3 regions of the Rummeliibacillus sp. JY-2-4R genome follow, and region 3 is predicted to be linked to each of the others. Evidence: riboswitches for the same ligand, from Rfam matches in the RefSeq annotation. Region 3 holds a riboswitch; each other region holds the start of a gene.

Region 1 (6,912 bases), 640 kb from region 3:
ACTGAAAAGAGGTGTGCAACTCTTAAACGCGCCATCAGAAATCGACGTTCTAATTGAAGAACTGGAAGATTGCAACCGCTTGCGCCTAATCGATCATGCCTTAGCTACAGGCGACAAAGAACTATTCCATCAACTAGCTAAAGACTTAAAAACTACGGAGGACAAAAAGAGTTGAATAAGCAATTCCCATAGAAAGCACCTACTCATTCGTTAAACTGACTAGGTGCTTTTTGATTTCTAAATTTCCATTCAGAAAACATTCCCCTAAAAAATACATCCCCATATATTAAAAGTGACAAAGAATTAGCACACAATAAAAATAATATGCTCAATACTTTGAAATGTACCCTTATTTATGAAAATTTAATCTAAAATTTTGAATTTAAAAGAGAGCATATTTGCTTGAATCGTTCTAGAGAGGACTTAAATTATTATCAGCGTGGATAAACCAATGAAACCGTGGATTAGTTAGTTGGAACGAAGGATAAAGACTTTAAAGCCAAAGCACGAAAGAGAGGCCTATTTGCCACGACCAAAGGGAACCTTAACGAAAAGGTTGGTGAATGATGAGCGAAAACGTGTATTCAGTTATGCAGTATTTGCCTATAAACGCAAAGCTATTAGTACTACCAAATAAAGGACCTGCAATTTTATTAGCAGATTTAGACGGAGATTGGATCAATGAGCTAATCATTGCTTATCACTATCAAAATGAAAATTACCTAATGATATTGAAATGGTCGCACGGAAATTGGATACCGATTTTAAATAGTAAAGGAGCAGGATATGGCATAACTGATTTACAGGCGGTCCCTCTTACAAGGCCCGGCGTTAACACGTTGATAGTCGGTTGGCGAATTGGGAGCATTTGGTCGAAACTGGATTTATTGCAATGGATGAATCATCAATTTGTCCATCTGCCGACAAATAATATTGTGTACAGTAAGTTAGAAGTGGAAGACATGCCAGGAAAATATGGTCGCGATGGCCAGTTTGAAATGGCAGTCTGGGTACACGATACAGGGGAGGCCTACAAAGTACAGGTTTACCGACTTAACGGTTTAGTGTGGTCGGTTGCAAAAGATGCTTATCCATATTATTTCAAAAAAGTAGCAGCTTTTTATAAAAAGCAATTACAAAAAGATGATTACTCGTTTTACTGGTACTACTTAGCAGATGCTCAAATGAAGGCCGGTGAACTAGACCAAGCACTTCAATCCATCAATAGGGCCTTAACATTTCCAGACCCCTATCCATCTAAAGAAAAAATGTTGGAATTGAAAAATGAAATAATTCAACGTCTCTACTCAAACCTATCATCCGCGGCACAAAAGAGAAGTCAACATAGATAATTACTGCCACCGCCAAGCGAGCAATCAGGGGGTTAATTAAGTATTCAGCAAGAGATCGTTCGTTAGTGGTGACTTAAAGTGTTTGGAACGTGACTGTAATTGAGAAAATAGCGAATAGACGGGTCGAATGAGCGAATTGGCCGGCGGAAAGGGCGAATAGAAACGCCAAAAGAGCGAATTGGATGGTGAAAAGAGCGAATTGGCAATGAAAATGAGTAATCAGTGGTTTAATTAAGTGTTCAGCGGAGATCGTTCGTTAGTGGTGACTTAAAGTGTTTAGAACGTAACTGTAATTTAGAAAATAGCGAATAGACGGGTCAAATGAGCGAATGGGAACTAGGAAAGGGCGAATAGAAACGCCAAAAGAGCGAATTGGATGGTGAAAAGAGCGAATTGGCAATGAAAATGAGTAAATAGGATGCCCACCAAATAGAGAATAGCAGTACTAAGAGAATATGGCTGATCCAATGAACGAATAGCCCGACCAAAATAGGCAAGAAACCAGCTCTAATCGCAAGTGAAATCACCCACTCCCAAGCATCTTCTCCTTTTGCGCATACATTAGATAAAAGGGGTGGATGAGAATGAGCGAAAGCGAAGATTGGTTGAGAGACACCTTGCCACCGTCAGCAACAGTTCTGGAATTGCGAAATGCCAATAGACCGGCGATTTTATTGGCAGATATAGATGGAGATCGAGTAAAGGAATTAATAGTTGCTTATCAATATCGAGGAGAAAATTTCCTTCTACTATTTAAGAAATACTACAATCAATGGTATCCAATTGTAGAGATTAAAGGGAAGGGATACGCGATAACAGATCTAATGGTTGTTCCACTTACGAACCGCGGAGTCAATACATTGGTTGTTGGCTGGCAAGTAGGAGAAATGCGATCACAGTTGTTTTTACTGCAATGGTATACCCATGGATTTAAGAATCTACTAACAGATAGTGTGGAATATAGTAAGTTATATGCGGAAGATATTTATGGTAGATACGGGAAGGACGGTCAATATGAATTGGCTGTTTGGATTCATGATATAGGGGAAGCCTTTAATATTAATGTGTATCGTTATCATAATGTGAGAGGACTTATGAAAGCGAATGATTTTTATCCAAGTTATTTCAAGCGAATTGCGACGAATTACAAGCAATTATTACAGACAGACAACTTTCCTTACTACTGGTACTATTTAGCGGACGCGCAGTTTAAGGCAAAAGAGTTCGATGAAGCACTCATTTCGATAGAAAATGCCTTAACGTTTTCAGATCCATATCCATCAAAAGAAAAAATGATGGAATTGAAGAATGAAATCATAAGTAAGCAAACGCAAATGGGGTCCTCATGAAAAAAGCCCTATCAATTTTCTTCCCATTTTTCGACTGTTTGGTATAATAGATTTAAGAGTTCAAGTGAATGAAGAATGTGGGGGAGCTGGTAATGCCAGCTGAGAATGTATCCAATAGGTACTGACCCTTAGAACCTGATCTGGCTAACACCAGCGGAGGGAACATCACCTAAAAATCAAAGTAAATGTAAAACAACGACTTTTAGAATGAATGTTAACGTCCGGAATGGTTCCGGGCGTTTTCTTTTTTCTTTATATGACTCGGGAAAACGGTTCTATGACAATTCATAGAACGTGTCAAAAAATAATGGGGGCAAGAATGATGAAAAAGTTATATGCATTTCTATTAGTTGCCATACTTGTACTGGCAGGCTGTTCATCGAAGAGTTCTAATAGTACAAAAGAAAAAGCAACTGATTCTAAGAAAGAACTAAAGAAAGTAACAGTCGTTTTAGACTGGACACCAAATACTAACCACACGGGTTTATATGTGGCAAAAGAAGAAGGATACTTTAAAAAACAAGGATTAGACGTTGATATAATTCAACCTGGTGATACAGGAGCAGATCAATTAATCGCAACAGGTAAGGCTGATTTTGGTGTTAGTTACCAAGAAGGCATTACACAAGCTCGCGTACAAGGGGTTCCGCTCGTATCAATTGCGGCCGTAATCCAACACAATACCTCTGGCTTCGCTTCACCTGTTGCCAAAAATATTAAATCACCTAAAGACTTTGAAGGTAAAACATATGGCGGATGGGGTTCACCTGTTGAAAAAGCCGTCATCGATTCATTGATGAAAAAGGAAAATGCAGATGTCAAAAAAGTTGATATTATCAATGCTGGCGACGCAGATTTCTTCACAATGGTTAAAAAAGATGTAGACTTTGCTTGGATTTATTATGGATGGACAGGCATTGAAGCAGAACTTCGTGGCGAAAAATTAAACATGATTTATTTAACAGACTATAGTAAAAAATTGGATTACTACACACCGGTTTTAGCAACAAATGAAAAAATGATTCAAAACGCCCCAGATACAGTAAAAGCATTTGTCAAAGCAGCTTCACAAGGATACGAATATGCGATTAAAAATCCAGACAAAGCAGCTGATATCTTAGTGAAAGCAGCACCAGATTTAAATCCGAAACTTGTGAAGAAAAGTCAAGAATGGCTTGCTGACAAATATCAAGACGATGCAAAACAATGGGGCGAGCAAAAACTTGAAGTATGGGAAAACTACGCAAATTGGATGAGTGACAGAGGTTTATTAGAAGGTAAATTCGATGCCAAAAAAGCATTCACCAATGAATTTTTACCAAAATAATGGAGGAATTTAAAATGGCCAATTCTTTAATTAGTGTTCAAATCATACCAAAAACTAAAAAGTACGAAGACGTCATTCCTTTTGTTGATGCAGCAATCAAAATCATCGATGAATCCGGCGTAAAATACGAAGTACACCCTCTAGAAACAACAATGGAAGGTGAAATGACCGAAATAATGAGCATCATCACGAAGATGAATGAAAAAATGATTGAATTGGGATGTGTCAACGTTATTACACAAGTAAAAATCCTGTACCAACCATCTGGCATAACAATGGATACACTTACGGAGAAATATCGCTAATGAAATGGCTACGGAACAATGGAGGGGCAATTTTTCTGCTCCTCTTTCTTTTAGCTTTATGGGAAATCATCGTAAGAATAACAGACACACCCGCATGGTTATTGCCGGCACCATCTAAAATTTTTGCAGAAGGCTTCAACGTGATTCCAACTTTTTCAGTAGATATTCTCGCAACGACAAAACTATCCATACTTGGCCTTGTCATTGGGAGTGTAGTTGGATTCGCAATTGCTGTAATTCTACATATTTTACCGATAGTCCAAAAGATGACGTACCCATTGCTCATACTATCGCAAAACATTCCAATTATTGTACTCGCACCATTGCTCATTATTTGGTTTGGTTTTGGTATGATGCCAAAACTTATTGTCATAGGACTTGTTTGTTTCTTCCCAATTGTTGTTGCAGCACTTGATGGCTTTAAAAACACGGCACCTGAGCTTAAATATTATATGCAAATGGCGGGTGCATCCAAGACGCAACTGTTTTGGAAACTGGAATTGCCTAATGCATTACCATCATTATTCTCAGGGTTGAAAATTTCAGCGACCTACAGTGTGATGGGAGCGGTCATTGCAGAATGGCTAGGGGCAAAACAAGGAATTGGCGTGTATATGACGTTATCGCAAGCATCATTTCGTACAGATCGCGTATTTGTCGCTATCTTCACAATCATGCTTTTAAGCGTACTTTTATTTGGCCTCATTCGCCTAATGGAAAAGATGTTCATAAAAGGCAGGGAATAAAATGTTATTAAATATGGAACATGTAAAGAAGCGCTTTGCTGATACAGAAGTCTTGCAGGACATCGAACTCCATGTAAAAGAGGGAGAATTCGTTGCGCTGCTTGGCCCTTCAGGAAGCGGGAAAAGTACGATTTTCAACCTGATTGGCGGCATTATAGAGCCTGATGAAGGAACGATTACCTTAAATAATCGAAAAATTCACGGCAAGCGTGGGCTAATCGGCTACATGCCACAACAATCATCCCTTTTCCCATGGAGAACGGTGCTTGAAAATGTAGTGCTTGTACAAGAACTTTCAGGAAAGGCAAATAAAGAAGAAGCAAGAGATTGGCTAGCAAAAGTTGGCCTGCAGGAATTTGAAAATGCTTATCCAAACGAGCTTTCAGGTGGCATGAAACAACGTGTTGCCTTTATCCGAGCAATGTTAAGCAAACAAAATCTTCTATGCCTTGATGAACCTTTCTCAAGCCTAGATGAGTTCACGAGAATCAATATGCAAAAATGGCTGCTCTCTGTATGGGAAGAAAACAGAAAATCTATTCTATTCGTCACTCACAGCATTGAAGAAGCGCTGTTTTTAGCAGATCGAATTTATATTCTAACCAAGCGACCAACAAAGGTAAAAAAGGAAATTATCGTACCATTCGCAAGACCAAGAGAAGAAGGCCTTCTAAATGACGGTGAATTTTTCCGCATGAAGAAAGAGATTTTCGAACTACTAAAAGATGAATTGGAAGAGGGATAACTATGATTGTCGATGCACATATACACTTCGACCAATACAATGAGGAACAACAAGAACTGATTTTAAAAGAAATGCAAGATTATGACATCACACAACTGATTTCCGTTTCAACTGATTTAGATTCATGTGAAGCGAATTTGGCACTTTGCAAAAAGGATGGGCGAATACTACCGGCATTCGGTTTCCATCCAGAACAAAGCGTGCCAGACGAAGTAGCGGTGGCTATACTTTTCGATTGGATTAGGGAAAACAAAGATGCCATGATCGCAATCGGAGAAGTCGGTTTGCCTTATTATTTAAATAAAGGCGTTTCCTACGAACCCTATATTGAGTTATTGGAAAAATTCATCACGCTAGCGGCTGAGCTCAAGTTGCCCATCGTTTTGCACGCTGTCTACGAAGACGCACGTATTGCCTGTGATCTACTAGAAAAACATCAAGTAACGGCAGCTCACTTCCACTGGTTCAAGGGAGATCCACAAACCGTCGACAGAATGATTGCAAAAGGCTATCACATCTCCATCACTCCGGATGTCCTATACGAAGAAGAAATCCAACAACTCGTATCACACTATCCACTTGAACAAATAATGGTTGAAACAGATGGACCTTGGCCGTTTGAAGGACCCTTCACCGGACAAATGACGCACCCAAAAATGATCAAAGAAACAATCGGTAAAATCGCAGAGATTAAACAGGAACCAATTAATATAGTAGAAAGTAAATTGTTTGAGAATGCTAAGCGATTTTATCGTATTGGTGAATAGAGATATTTGAGAGGACAGTGCCTTGATGGGTGCTGTTCTTTTTTTGATTGTGTGTTCCTCCAGGTGGTGAGGAGGACTTAAAATGGTTGGATTGTCGGTGTAATTTAGAAAATAGCGAATAGGATGGTCAAAAGAGCGAGTAGACGAGCCGAATGAGCGAATTGGCCAATGAAAAGAGCGAATAGATCGACCAAATGAGCGAATAGAACCTCCACAATTCAAAGTCCAATAATTGTTCAAAACCCAAGAATACTCAAAAGCATCGTCCGCGACTCAAAAGTCATAACATCCACAAACAGATGCCGCGAACAATTAGAGCAA
Region 2 (6,912 bases), 670 kb from region 3:
TCTAGTGAAAACTAAGAAATTAATTGTCTCATTATGATACAATTAATTTGAAAATTCCAAAAAAACGTTGAATTCTACATATCATGATTAGATGTATCATTTTGATACAATGGTTCACTTTAGGACAAGGGGGAGATAGTAAATGATAAAAATAGGCGGATTATTTTCTTTGACTGGTACAACTTCGATAACAGAAAGAGGTCAGTATCAAGCAGCATTGTTTGCATTACAGGAATACAATCAATCTGTTACTGAAAAAAGTAAACTAGTTGAATTTATAATTTGTGATATTCAATCAGATCCTCAAAAAACTTACAATGCTGTAGAAAAATTGATTGAGAATAACGTTAAAATATTTATTGGAACATATACATCTGCATGTAGAAAAGCATTATTAGAGATTTTAGAGAAGAATGATTGTTATTTAATATATCCTTCTTTATATGAGGGACAAGAATTGCATCCTAATGTTTTTTATGCCGGTGAAGTAACGCATCAGCAAATATATCCTACTCTACGATACATTATGAATAATTTTGGACCGAAGTTACATCTAATAGGAAATGATTATATTTATCCTAAAGCTACAAATAAGGAATTAAAAAGGTACTGGGAATTTTTAGGTGGTCAAATTACTGGAGAAGATTATGTCCCATTCGGTCATGAAAACTTTGAAGGAATATTTAGTAAATCAATTTCGCAACAATCGGACGCTATTTTTTCAACACTAGTAGGCGACAGTCTTATCCATTTTTATAGAATTTTTAAGCGATTAGGTCTATCGGCAACAACGTTACCAATCTTTAGCGCAACTACTAAAGAAAGTGAAATAAAGGAAATCGGGAGCGCTTATGTTGAAGGACACTATAGTTGTGGAGGATACTTTCAATCGATAGATTTTCCTGAAAATCATAGGTTTGTAGCCAAATTTAAACAGTCATTTGAAGAGGATCAAGTTATTTCTTCCGTTATGTTTAATACTTATATAGGAACAAAGCTCATTTTAGAGAAGTTAGCTAAATTAAATAAAGATGAGCCACTTCACTTTAAATTTTATGAAAGTAAATTTTTTTCACCGTCTGGTTTGTTATATATAGAGAAAGGAAGCAATCACTTTGCACGTTCAATAAAAATAGGAAAAGCTCAGAAAGATGGTCAATTTGCAGTTGTTTGGGATTCTAAGGAATTAATATCCGTGAAATATAGTAACGCAGATTCCGGTTATAATTTGTTAGAATGGACTGATATTTTTTCCAATCTAAATTCATCCCCAAAACACCCCATTTTTTTGATTAATCATTGTGATGAAGTGATATATATGAACGGTGTTGCGAAATCGCTATTCCCGTATGAAAAAGAGCAGATTGTATCATTTGAAACAATAAGACGGACCTATATCAATTGTGAATTTAAAATAGAGAGTATGGATAACAGTAATAATTTTAGAAAAGTTACCATTACAAATGAGTTGAATATTCCAAAGGTAGAAAGTGTAATGGAATTCGGTGAAATTTCAACTTTAAACTCAAGTTATAAAGAACAGTTATATCTAGCTGAAGCTGCAGCAAATTCAGATGCTAATGTACTAATTTTAGGTGAAACAGGTACAGGAAAAGACATCCTTGCTAATGAAATTCATAAAAAAAGCAAAAGAAATAAAGGACCACTAATTACAATTAATGCAGCTTCCATACCAAGAGAATTAATTGCAAGTGAATTATTTGGATATGTGGACGGTGCTTTTACAGGAGCATCTAAAAAAGGAAAGATAGGAAAGTTTGAGGCAGCAAATGGGGGAACACTGTTTTTAGATGAAGTTGGGGATATGCCATTAGATTTGCAAGTTTCGTTGTTACGTGTCCTTGAAAACAGGACTGTTACATCCTTAGGGGACAGCAAGGAACGAAAAATAGACGTTCGTATTATTGCAGCTACAAATAAAAATTTGAAGGAAGAGATAGCGTATCAAGGAACATTTAGAGCCGATTTATTTTATCGGTTAAATGTAATTTCAATACAGATGCCGGCACTACGAAACAGGAAAGAGGATATAGCTTTATTAATTAGGGAGTTCATCTCTGGGCTTAGTCATTACTACAGTAGCCAACCGAATGATATTACTGCAGAAGCTTTATCGCATTTAACGGCTTATTCTTGGCCAGGAAATATACGTGAACTTAGAAATGTTATTGAACGTTCCTATTTATTAGCAAAGGATCGCTCAGAATCGGTTATAGATTCGCATCATTTACCACCTGAGTGTAAATCATATGAATTCTCTGTTCAAAATCCTAAATTTAACCTAGAAAGAATAGAGCGTGAAACGATTCAAAAAGCTTTGAATGCATCTAGTACGTTAACCCAAGCTGCAAAGTTATTAGGTATTTCTCGAAGTACTTTATATAGAAAAATAGCATTACATCAATTAGAGATAAATCTTTAATAGTGTAACTTTGTAAGAGGCATAGTAGGAAATCAATCGACTCGTAATATTACATAAATGGTGAAGCAGGTTCTTTATTATGCTGTTCGAGAGGAGATAAGTGCGTATGAATTATCATTTAACTCAGAATTTAGCATTAACACAAAAATTATCGTTAACACCAACAATAAAGCAATCACTGGCTATTTTAGGTATGAACTCTCAGGAAGTTCTACAATTGGTAGAGGAGATGCTAGAGGAAAATCCATTTCTATCACATGAAAATAAATTATTATATCGTTTAATGAAAGAAGATAAAACTATCACTCGTAAATTTTGGGGAAGTTCATCAAAAGATACTTTTTATACAATTGCTACCTCTAGCGGTGGCATGGAGGAGTATTTACGCGACCAACTTTTATTAGAAAAAGAATGTAAAGGGAAGAAACGTCAAGGCTTGCTTTATTTAATACAAAACTTGACTGATCGTGGCTACTTAAAATGTTCTTTAGAGGAAATGCAGGCGAGATTTGAATTGACATCTGATGAGGCTACGAGTGTGTTAAAGGTACTACAAAGCTTTGAACCGGCTGGCATCGGTGCACGGTCCGTATCTGAATGTCTGCAATTACAATTACGCTCTTATTCCTGTATTCCACCTTACACCGAGTCAATTGTTATTCACCATTTAGAGCAAGTAGCAGCAGGAGACTTGAAAGCACTTTGTACAATTTATAATTGTAGTACAGATGAAATTCGTGATGCAATTGACTTTATTAAATCGTTAAACCCATATCCAGTAGATAATTTTTCTAATGAAGAAAGTCATTATATTGTGCCGGATTTAACTGCTCGTTTTTACAATGGAGAAGTTATATTAACCGTCAATGATTCTATTACTTCCGGTTTAATTATTGATGAAATGATGGAAGAGAATTATTTAGATGATGAATCCAAAATGAAGAGAAACGAGGCACTCTTGTTAAAGACCGGTATAGACAAGCGTTCGGCTACTCTATATCGAGTAAGTTTAGCAATTTTAGAAGCACAGCCTACATTTTTAGAACACGGTATCAAAGCACTGGGTTCGTTGAAGTTGGCCGATATTTCAAAAGTTGTAGGACTTCATGAATCTACTGTTTATCGAACGATACGTGGTAAATATATTGATACTCCTCATGGTTTATTCCAAATGAAAGATTTATTTATGAGAGGTTTAAAAAATTCTACAGGATTCGACCAAAGTATTCAATTGATAAAGAATCGTATTAAAGAACTTATTGCGATGGAGGATAGAACTCATCCTTACTCTGATCAAACTCTTTCAAATATCCTTAGACAGGAAAATATAGAGATAGCTCGCCGTACGGTTGCCAAATACCGTCAAAAAATGGGAATAAAAACAGCTAAAGAACGTTTTTTAACTTAAGGGATATCCATTTACTTTATTCAATTTGCTACTCGTTGGTATAGTTACTTATATTTCTTATCGGTGCTCTGATTATAATCACTTTAAGTATCGGTAATAATCCATCTACAATGCTAATAAGTAATGGAGCACTATCAAAAACACGCTTCAATTGACTAAAAGATTTCTATGAAGTTAATTATCTCGGTCCGAATAGACTGCAACGGATATTAAAGGTTCTAAAGGTAATAGTGGGCGAATGATCAACCCTTTCAAAGCAGCCATTAATTTATTTACTAAAGCATCTTTTTCTTATTAAAATCTATTGTTTAATAGTTATGGAGAAAATCAGCTTACACATGGAAGTAGACAATTACAACATGTATATCTAAGTTATTTGAAACAAATAGTATAACTATTAAAGTCAAAAGGAGGTGGCTACAATGGACGCACAACGAGCACAAGAAATTTCTTCTTCGCCAATTATGGCGAATGTAACCTTTAATGGAGAGGGTATTTACATTGAGCATGTGGATCGACATAATGGAACAGCTACAATCCATTTCCTAGATGATCCAAATAATAAAAAAAGCGTATCTGTAACAAGCTTAAGTGAACAATAATTTATCCGTAATTCCCACAATAAACCTCCACCTTCTGAGTGGAGGTTTTACGTTTGATTAACTTTAGTTGGATTCTCCTTCTTCTTTACAATAAAATGACGCTTTCTTTATCTTAAGAAAGGCGACAAAATTTGAAGAAGTTACTCTAATGTTTATCTTTCCCCAGCCTCATCCACTTCGCTTATTTTCAAATTTATCTTTTAATTCAATAAAGTATAATGTATAATAAAACCAAAATTGAATAGAAATAACTAGGGGAGTCCAATAAGTTGGGCTGAGAAAGAAACACGTTGAAGTTTCTTGACTCTTGGGACCTGATCTGGTTCATACCAGCGTGGGGAAGTTAGAAGCATCATTTTAGTTATACTACTTCTGTATACATATTAGCCGGGTCCAGCCATTTATTGGACACCGGCTTTTTTATATACTTCATAAGCTTGTATAAGCTCTCCACTTGTTTTGTTCTATATCTCGTCCTTCTATTCGAAAAAGGAGAGATTAACTATGTCAATGTCAACTTCTTCATCTAGCAAACAAAGTATTTCCATCATGTCTAATTTTCCAGGGAGCAAAAAAGTATATGTAACAGGCTCTAGACCTGACATTAAAGTTCCAATGCGTGAAATTGAGTTAAGCCCGACAACCGGAGCGTTTGGAGAAGAGGAAAATTCTCCAGTACGTGTGTATGATACTAGCGGACCTTATACAGACCCTGATTATTCTGTCGACATTACTAAAGGTCTTCCTGCCATTCGAAGTTCATGGATTCAAGAACGAGGAGATGTTGAGGAATATGATGGTCGTGTAATCAAGCCAGAAGATAATGGTTATAAAGATGAAAACGATCCTCGCACGACTCATAACGTATTTCCAGGATTAAAGCGGAAACCGTTACGTGCTAAAAAAGGGAAAAATGTTACACAACTTCATTATGCAAGAAAAGGAATTATCACGCCTGAAATGGAATTTATCGCAATTAGGGAAAATATGAAACCTGAATTCGTAAGGGATGAAGTTGCAAAAGGTCGAGCAATTATTCCTTCTAATATCAACCACCCAGAATCGGAACCAATGATAATAGGTCGAAACTTTCATGTGAAAATTAATGCGAATATTGGCAATTCTGCTGTTTCATCTTCTATCGAAGAAGAGGTTGAAAAAATGACCTGGGCAACACGCTGGGGGGCTGATAATATTATGGATTTATCAACCGGCAAAAACATCCACACTACACGGGAGTGGATTATCCGTAATTCATCGGTTCCTGTTGGCACTGTCCCAATTTATCAGGCACTCGAAAAAGTAAATGGTGTTGCTGAAGATCTTACCTGGGAGGTTTACCGTGATACCTTAATTGAACAAGCAGAGCAAGGTGTTGATTACTTCACCATTCATGCTGGTGTTCTTTTGCGATATGTCCCGCTAACAGCTAAACGTGTAACAGGTATTGTATCTCGCGGTGGGTCTATCATGGCACAATGGTGTCTATACCATCACAAAGAAAGTTTTTTATACACACACTTTGAAGAAATCTGTGAAATCATGAAATCCTATGATGTTGCATTCTCTTTAGGGGATGGTTTACGTCCTGGGTCTATTGCAGATGCGAATGATGAAGCACAGTTTGCAGAATTAGAGACTCTTGGAGAGCTAACAAAAATTGCTTGGAAGCATGATGTACAGGTGATGATTGAAGGGCCCGGGCACGTGCCGATGCACCTTATTAAAGAAAATATGGATAAACAATTGGAAGTGTGTCAGGAAGCACCATTCTACACACTTGGACCTCTTACGACGGATATCGCTCCTGGTTATGATCACATTACATCTGCGATTGGAGCTGCAATGATTGGTTGGTATGGAACAGCGATGCTTTGTTATGTAACGCCAAAAGAACATTTAGGTTTACCGAATAGAGATGATGTTCGTGTAGGGGTTGTCACATATAAAATTGCTGCACATGCTGCTGATTTGGCAAAAGGACATCCAGGAGCACAAAAAAGAGATGATGCCTTATCAAAAGCTCGTTTTGAATTCCGTTGGAGAGATCAGTTTAATTTATCTTTAGACCCTGAACGTGCAATCGAATATCATGATGAAACATTACCTGCTGAAGGTGCAAAAACAGCACATTTCTGTTCTATGTGTGGACCTAAATTTTGCAGTATGAGAATCTCTCAAGATATTCGTAATTTTGCAAAGGAAAAAGAACTAGATACGAAGGAAGCTATTGAATTAGGTATGAAGGAAAAAGCTGAACAATTTAAGCAATCTGGTGGTAAGATATATCAATAATTTTCATATGAAATAAAGCAAAGAAATGCCACAAACAACCTTGCCCTAATTACTTAGTTGAGGCAAGGTTGTTTAACTTTCTATTTTTAACTATTAGCTGTGAGGATTTCAGACACTTAATATCGTGTATACTAGCTTATCTCATGTAAATAATCGCCCAGAAA
Region 3 (6,912 bases):
GGATTTCTTGTGCTTCTTCATATAAAATAACCTGATCTTGTTGTTTCCACTTATCAATGACCATTGCCCATTGATTATCCGCAATTTCTGTTAGCTTTTTTAGATCATCGGGTGTCATCACAGACATGAACATTTCCTTGCGCCTTTTATGTGCATCTCCATCCAATGTTAGTACACTATTCTCGCCAAACAATGTTTTAACCACTTTATTAGGAACTGCATCTTTTCTTTTGAACTTTTTATTATCATAAAATAATTCTGCAGCTTCTTTTCCAGTAATACAAATTACTTTTTTACCAAGTAAACGAGTTTCGAAAATAGGCGAATGGAACTGGTCACGCCTGTTTGAGATATACAAATATCCTTCTTTTAAAAGGCTGATGCTATGATCGATTCCTTCATCTTTAGGTATTGGATTAATATTTGACATTAGATTTTCTCATCTCCTGTTTTAATCAAAATACAACTTAATATCAATTCTTACCTTTTTCTTCATAAATAAACGTAAGAATTACATTTTGAATAAACTTCCAATGCATTAAATGTAAATACTTTTAAGGGCATAATTTGTTTAGTTCGGCAAATATTAAAGTCACAGTGTTCTTTTGAAAAAAATTAAATGGGGGTGATATTTTGAAACGAAACAATATAATAATTTTGACTGTTAGCGTTTTGGTCATCTCCATATTTTGCGCAAGGTTTAGTTATGCAGCGGATAAGGGTAGAAGATATTATGAGCAAACGGGTCAAGTGTTGTGGGATATTCAAACAGAAGAGAAAGTAATTGCTTTAACATTTGACGATGGCCCAGATCCAAGATACACTCCCGAAATTTTAGAGTTACTTTCTAAATACCATGCAAAAGCCACCTTTTTTGTATTAGGTAAAAGCGCAGAAAAATACCCTGAAATTATTAAACGTCAATATAAAGAGGGACACGAATTAGCAAACCATACTTATTCCCATATGTTTAAGGCAAGATCACCAAAACTAGATGAAGAACTTGAAAAAACGAATAGTATTATTAGTGGCATTACGGGATTTTCACCGACACTTTTCCGTCCTGTTGGTGGAATTTATACAGATGAAATGATTAACACGGCGCAGAAAAATGGTTTTAAAGTCGTTATATGGTCGTGGCATCTAGATACACAAGATTGGAAAAACCCAGGAGTTAACAGGATTGCGAAAAAAGTATTAGACGGGGCATCACCAGGAGATGTAGTTCTTTTTCATGATGGGGGCGGTAATCGCTCACAAACCATTAAAGCGCTAGAACAAATATTACCTAAGCTAGAGGAAGAAGGGTATAAATTTGTCACTATATCTGAGCTAATGGGAGATGAAGGGGATATAAATCACCATATTACTAAAGAAAGTAAAAATAGATAAGGGTGGGAATTTCATCCTTATCTGTTTACATATTGTACATCCTTATTATGCAAATTAGTTGAAATTATCTCGAATTACGAATATTCTTGTATAGAAATAGTTTGTATAGGAGGCAATACCATGAAAGTAGTTGCAATTGTTGGTAGTATTCGCAAAGAGTCTTATAATATGATGTTAGCTAAGTTTGTTCAAAAACATTTTGCAGACAAATTTGACTTAGAAATTTTAAGTTTAAATGAACTTCCAATGTATAACCAAGATATCGAAAATGAAGCACCTCAAGTTGTACTTGATTTTAAAGCAAAAGTAAAAGCTGCTGATTCTGTTCTTTGGGTAACACCAGAATATAATTCATCTATCCCAGGCGTCCTTGGTAATGCAATTGACTGGTTATCACGTGTAGATAAAGTGATGATTGGTAAACCATCTTGGATTATGGGTGCGTCAATGGGCATTCTTGGAACAGTAAAAGCACAAATGCATTTACGCGATATTTTATTTGCACAAGGTCTTGGCTCACCTGTTCTACAAGGAAACGAAGTATATGTTGGAGCAGCTCATACTAAATTTGACGCTGAAGGAAACTTAACAGATGAAGGTACAGTGAAATTCTTAGAATCCGTAGTTGGTAACTATATGGAATGGATGAGAATGTATCTTTAAAAGTAAATAAGTTTTATGAAGAGATGGTGTTCTACTAATGTAGAAATGCCATCTTTTTTATATGATAAACTTTAACATTCTCTAATGCTAATTATCCGAATAGTATGTAAAATAAAATGATAAAAATTTAAGGAGGATCACATTTGAAAAATTATGTGGAAATAGAAGAATTGAAATTTATGGATAAAGAGATAATTGAACTTTCAAGCCTTTTAAAGGAAGTTGTGGATGAAGGGGCATCAATCGGTTTTTTACCACCTTTAAAACTTGAAGATGCAGTTTATTATTGGAAAAATGTATTAAATTCGACTGTTAAATTATTTGTTGCACGAATGGACGGTCAAATTGTAGGGAGCATTCAATTATTCTTAGAATCAAGACAAAATGGCACCCACAGAGCAGAGATTGGAAAATTAATGACCCATCCTCAGTTCAGAAGATCAGGGATTGGGCGTCAACTTATGCAAATTGCAGAAAAACAAGCAAAATTAGAAAATAGATCACTTATCTTACTCGATACTAGAGAAGGAGATCCTTCAAATAAGTTATATCAATCTTTAGGCTTTATGGAAGCAGGGAGAATTCCTTTGTATGCAAAATCTGCTAATGGCAATTTAGATACTACGGTTTTCTACTATAAATGTATTTAAATACTAGGAGGGTCTATGGAAACTGAATGGTTAAGAACTTTTATAATGGCAGCTAAAACAGAGAATTTTGGGGAAACAGCAGAAAAACGCTTTATTACACAATCTACCCGCAGCCTAAATCTAAAATAGTTTCTCCTTTTTGGGTGCAAGTACTTCAACTAAACCGCCACCAAATTTCGAAACAAACTCGTGTTTTTGATCATATAAAACTGCATTCCATTTACTCATTTAATCAGCTCCTTTACACGAGGATAACAGAGAATTTGATTGTAGAGATATTATTGAAAAAGGGATTTTGATTCCAAAGTGGAATATTAGATTTGTATTCGAATCAGCCTAATTGCTGAAGGTACTTCTATTCATCCTTTGTTATAATGCTTAGTAGTTAATTGGTAAATTTTTAAAAATATAGATGAGAGACAAGGGGATGAAGGGATGGATAGTAATTGGCCAAATGGAATGAAAGTAGCACAAATTAGAATTGCACGCCCAACCGATCAACTTGAAAAAGTAGTGGATTTCTATTGCAAAGGAATAGGGTTGAAAAATATCGGCTCATTTGAGGGGCACAGGGGATATACAGGGGTAATGATTGGACTTCCTGGCTTTGACTATCATTTAGAATTCACTCAACATAGAGATGGTAGTCCCTGTCCAGCTCCTACAAAGGATAATCTGCTAGTCTTCTATATTCCTGACCATAAAACAATTGAACAAATCACATATAGGTTAAAAAATATGGGGTATGGTCCTGTTAAACCAGAGAACGGTTATTGGGAAGAATCCGGCGTTACAATTGAAGACCCAGATGGATGGAGAATTGTCTTGATGAACACCTCTGGTATTGGTGAAGAATAAAGTGAAAATGAAACTTCAATCATTGGGGTTCACTCCCACTGATTGTTAGTCCCGTTCTACTGTCGCTAAGATCACAAGCGTACGCTTGCAATCAATCGACAGTACGAACCCGATTGGTTCAACTAGACCTCTGCTAACGCATCGGTAAGTTTCACTGTATCTTACCAATCAGGCTTTTACGGGCAGTTTTTTCACAACCTTGCACTTCTTTGAAATTTCTAAACCTTAAGGTGGGAATCTTACTGCCCGTTACTGCGGGATAAAAGGTAAATTTATCCTTGAGTAGCTGCATGATAAATGCTACGATAAAGCCAACTTAAATATTTGCAGGGGAACGTGAATCGCGTTGAGAAGGTAAAACCTGACCCTTAGAACCTGGCAGTTAACACTGGCGTAGGGAGCAAAGTACATAAATAGTAACTTTTGTACAGTAGCTCGCTTAGTTTAGCGAGCTTTTTTGTACCCAACCAAATATTTATGCGGGGGGACACTTTTGTGTTGAGAAGGTAAAACCTGACCCTTAGAACCTGACAGTTAATACTGACGTAGGGAGCAATGACTAACTTTAAAGTCTCTATGTCGATACATAGAGACTTTTTGCATTCTACGGTAATTCACGAGGAGGACTTAGAATGACATTTTGTGAGGAAGTAAGAAAAGAGACAGATTTATACTTCGAAGGAAGCTTTGAACATCCGTTTGTCAAAGGATTGGTTGAGGGTACATTGCCAATTGAAAAATTTAAGTTTTATATGATGCAAGATGCCTTTTATTTAAAGCATTATACGAAAGTGCTTGCTATTGCGGCATCAAAGGCTAATACAAATGAAGACACGACATATTTTCTAGAAAACGCGCGTTATATCAATGAAGCTGAGCTTGAATTACATCGTACAGTATTTAAAGAGCTTGGTGTTACTGAACATGAACTTGAAATATTTGAACCAGCACCAGCCGCATACAACTATGTAAGCCATATGTACAATGCAGCTTATAATGGTGATGTTGCGGAAGCCTTTGCAGCCATGTTCCCATGTCCTTGGTTGTACCAAGAGATTGGAGAAAAGTACAAAGATCTAAAACCTGGTATCAAGCTTTATGAAGAATGGATTGCCATGTATAGCAACCCGGATTATGAAGAAAAAATCGAATTACAAAAATCCATGATGAATCGTTTTGCGGAAGAACAACCCGAAAAAGTTCAGCTATTTAAAGCACACTTCAAAAAGAGTTGCTATTATGAGTGGAAGTTTTGGGAGATGCCTTGGACATTAGAAGATTGGAAAGGTGAAGTGGCAAATTATGAGTATATCTAAAATTCGAAAGGCAAGCCCGCTTGTTCATTGTATTACGAATTATGTTGTAGCAAATTTTACAGCGAATGGCCTCCTTGCAATAGGTGCTTCTCCTGTAATGGCGGATGAAGCGTCAGAAGTAGAAGAAATGGTTTCAAACGCATCCGCATTATTACTTAATATTGGAACAATCAATTCACGTACAAAGGAAGCGATGCTGCTTGCAGGTCGTAAAGCAAATGAGAAAAGAATACCCGTTGTTCTTGATCCAGTTGGCGTAGGGGCTACAACTTACAGGCAACAAACTGTACAGGAATTACTGCAAACAGTGAAATTTAATTTAATCCGTTGTAATGCTGGTGAACTAGCAAGTATTGCAGGTGTAAAATGGCAAGCGAAAGGTGTAGATAGCGGCATTGGTGAAATCGATGTTGAAAAGGTAGCCAAACAAGTTGCGCAAAAGTTTAATTGCATGGTGATTGTAACGGGTCCTTCAGATATTTTAACGAATGGAGAGCAAACGTATAGTGTCGATGGAGGAAATTTGTTAATGACACAAGTAACAGGAACAGGCTGCTTGCTGAGTGCTGTTTGTAGTGGAGCATTAGCAGTAGAGGGTGATCCATTGACTGTTTTACGTGATGTTTTGCAAGACTATAAAACTGTTGCAGAGCTTGCCTCAACAACAAATCAACTTGGCTCTTTCCAAGTGGAAGTTCTAAATGCATTACATGATATTTCTAGAGGTGAACAACGATGAACATAGTAATGACTATAGCTGGATCAGATAGTAGTGGAGGCGCAGGAATTCAAGCGGACTTAAAAACATTTCAAGAGCTCGATGTCTTTGGTACATCTGCAATCACTGCCTTAACAGCACAAAATACATTGGGTGTGGAAGGAATCTTCCCTACATCTGCTGAATTTGTTCAACAGCAAATAGAAGTGGTAATACAAGATTTACCTGTAAAAGCTGTTAAAACAGGGATGCTTTTTTCTTCAGAAATTATTGAAGCTGTTGCAAAGAGCCTAAAGGATCAAGATATTCAGCTTGTTATAGATCCAGTCATGATTGCAAAAGGTGGTGCATCGCTTCTTCAAACGGAAGCGGTGAATGCTTTAAAATCTTCATTGTTACCTTTAGCCACAGTACTTACACCAAATATTCCAGAGGCAGAGGAAATTAGTGGAGTTACTATCAGATCAGCAGACGATATAGAACGCGCTGCTAAAGTAATTCTTGATATGGGCGTAGCTTGTGTTGTGATGAAAGGTGGACATTTAGAAGGAATCGATGCAATTGATACGGTTTACTTCCAAGATGGCACTTCATTCTCCATGACAACAAAGCGCATTGATACAAAACATACACATGGAACTGGCTGCACATTTTCGTCTGCTGTTACTGCATTTTTGGGACGAGGTTATACTATCCGTGAAGCAATTATTGAAGCAAAGAAGTTTGTGCAATTAGCTATTCAAAATCCTTTAAACATTGGTCATGGCCATGGTCCAACAAATCACTTTGCCTATCAAAATGGAAACGGAATTTGTGAGGTGATAGTTGTTGAATCGAAATGATTTATCGGTTTACTTTATAATGGGGACGCAGAATTGCGTTGATCGTCCGCTCGATGTGTTAGAAGAAGCGCTTAAAGCAGGAATCACCTTTTTCCAATTACGTGAAAAAGGTGATGGTGCATTAAAAGGGCAAGAACTTGAGCAGTTTGCATTAGCCTGCCAAATGTTATGTAAGCACTATCGTGTTCCTTTTATTGTAAATGATGATGTAGAACTTGCTTTGAAGATCAACGCTGACGGGGTACATGTGGGACAGGACGATATTGCTCTCAAAAAGATACGTACAAAATTTGAAGGCAAAATTGTAGGCGTTTCAGTTCATACAAAAGATGAATTAGAACAAGCTGTTTTAGGATTTGCAGATTATGTTGGGATTGGCCCGATTTATGAAACCAAATCTAAAACTGATGCAAAGAAACCTGCAGGCGTAACTTTTTTGCACGAGGCAAGAGTAATGTATCCAGAATTTCCGA

What was found. A riboswitch is a leader RNA that binds a small molecule or an ion and turns the genes downstream of it on or off. The one in region 3 is predicted to bind thiamine pyrophosphate.
Region 1: another riboswitch for thiamine pyrophosphate. It lies ahead of ACWV26_RS02180 (ABC transporter substrate-binding protein); the one in region 3 lies ahead of tenA (thiaminase II).
Region 2: another riboswitch for thiamine pyrophosphate. It lies ahead of thiC (phosphomethylpyrimidine synthase ThiC); the one in region 3 lies ahead of tenA (thiaminase II).

The regions. Positions count from the first base shown of each region.
Region 1 covers NZ_CM132623.1:437,948-444,859, forward strand. The annotation lists gene ACWV26_RS02165 (IDEAL domain-containing protein) at 1-175, shown strand, start outside; gene ACWV26_RS02170 (hypothetical protein) at 564-1,352, shown strand; gene ACWV26_RS02175 (hypothetical protein) at 1,937-2,701, shown strand; TPP riboswitch at 2,771-2,880, shown strand; gene ACWV26_RS02180 (ABC transporter substrate-binding protein) at 3,024-4,028, shown strand; gene ACWV26_RS02185 (thiamine-binding protein) at 4,043-4,333, shown strand; gene ACWV26_RS02190 (ABC transporter permease) at 4,333-5,079, shown strand; gene ACWV26_RS02195 (ABC transporter ATP-binding protein) at 5,081-5,824, shown strand; gene ACWV26_RS02200 (TatD family hydrolase) at 5,827-6,591, shown strand.
Region 2 covers NZ_CM132623.1:471,667-478,578, forward strand. The annotation lists gene ACWV26_RS02295 (transporter substrate-binding protein) at 143-2,443, shown strand; gene rpoN (RNA polymerase factor sigma-54) at 2,550-3,851, shown strand; gene ACWV26_RS02305 (small acid-soluble spore protein H) at 4,274-4,453, shown strand; TPP riboswitch at 4,697-4,811, shown strand; gene thiC (phosphomethylpyrimidine synthase ThiC) at 4,964-6,748, shown strand.
Region 3 covers NZ_CM132623.1:3,839,844-3,846,755, reverse strand. The annotation lists gene ACWV26_RS18885 (cytochrome P450) at 1-430, opposite strand, end outside; gene ACWV26_RS18880 (polysaccharide deacetylase family protein) at 634-1,392, shown strand; gene ACWV26_RS18875 (NADPH-dependent FMN reductase) at 1,513-2,055, shown strand; gene ACWV26_RS18870 (GNAT family N-acetyltransferase) at 2,199-2,705, shown strand; gene ACWV26_RS18865 (VOC family protein) at 3,141-3,563, shown strand; TPP riboswitch at 3,882-3,980, shown strand; TPP riboswitch at 4,035-4,132, shown strand; gene tenA (thiaminase II) at 4,196-4,879, shown strand; gene thiM (hydroxyethylthiazole kinase) at 4,866-5,618, shown strand; gene thiD (bifunctional hydroxymethylpyrimidine kinase/phosphomethylpyrimidine kinase) at 5,615-6,439, shown strand; gene thiE (thiamine phosphate synthase) at 6,426-6,912, shown strand, end outside.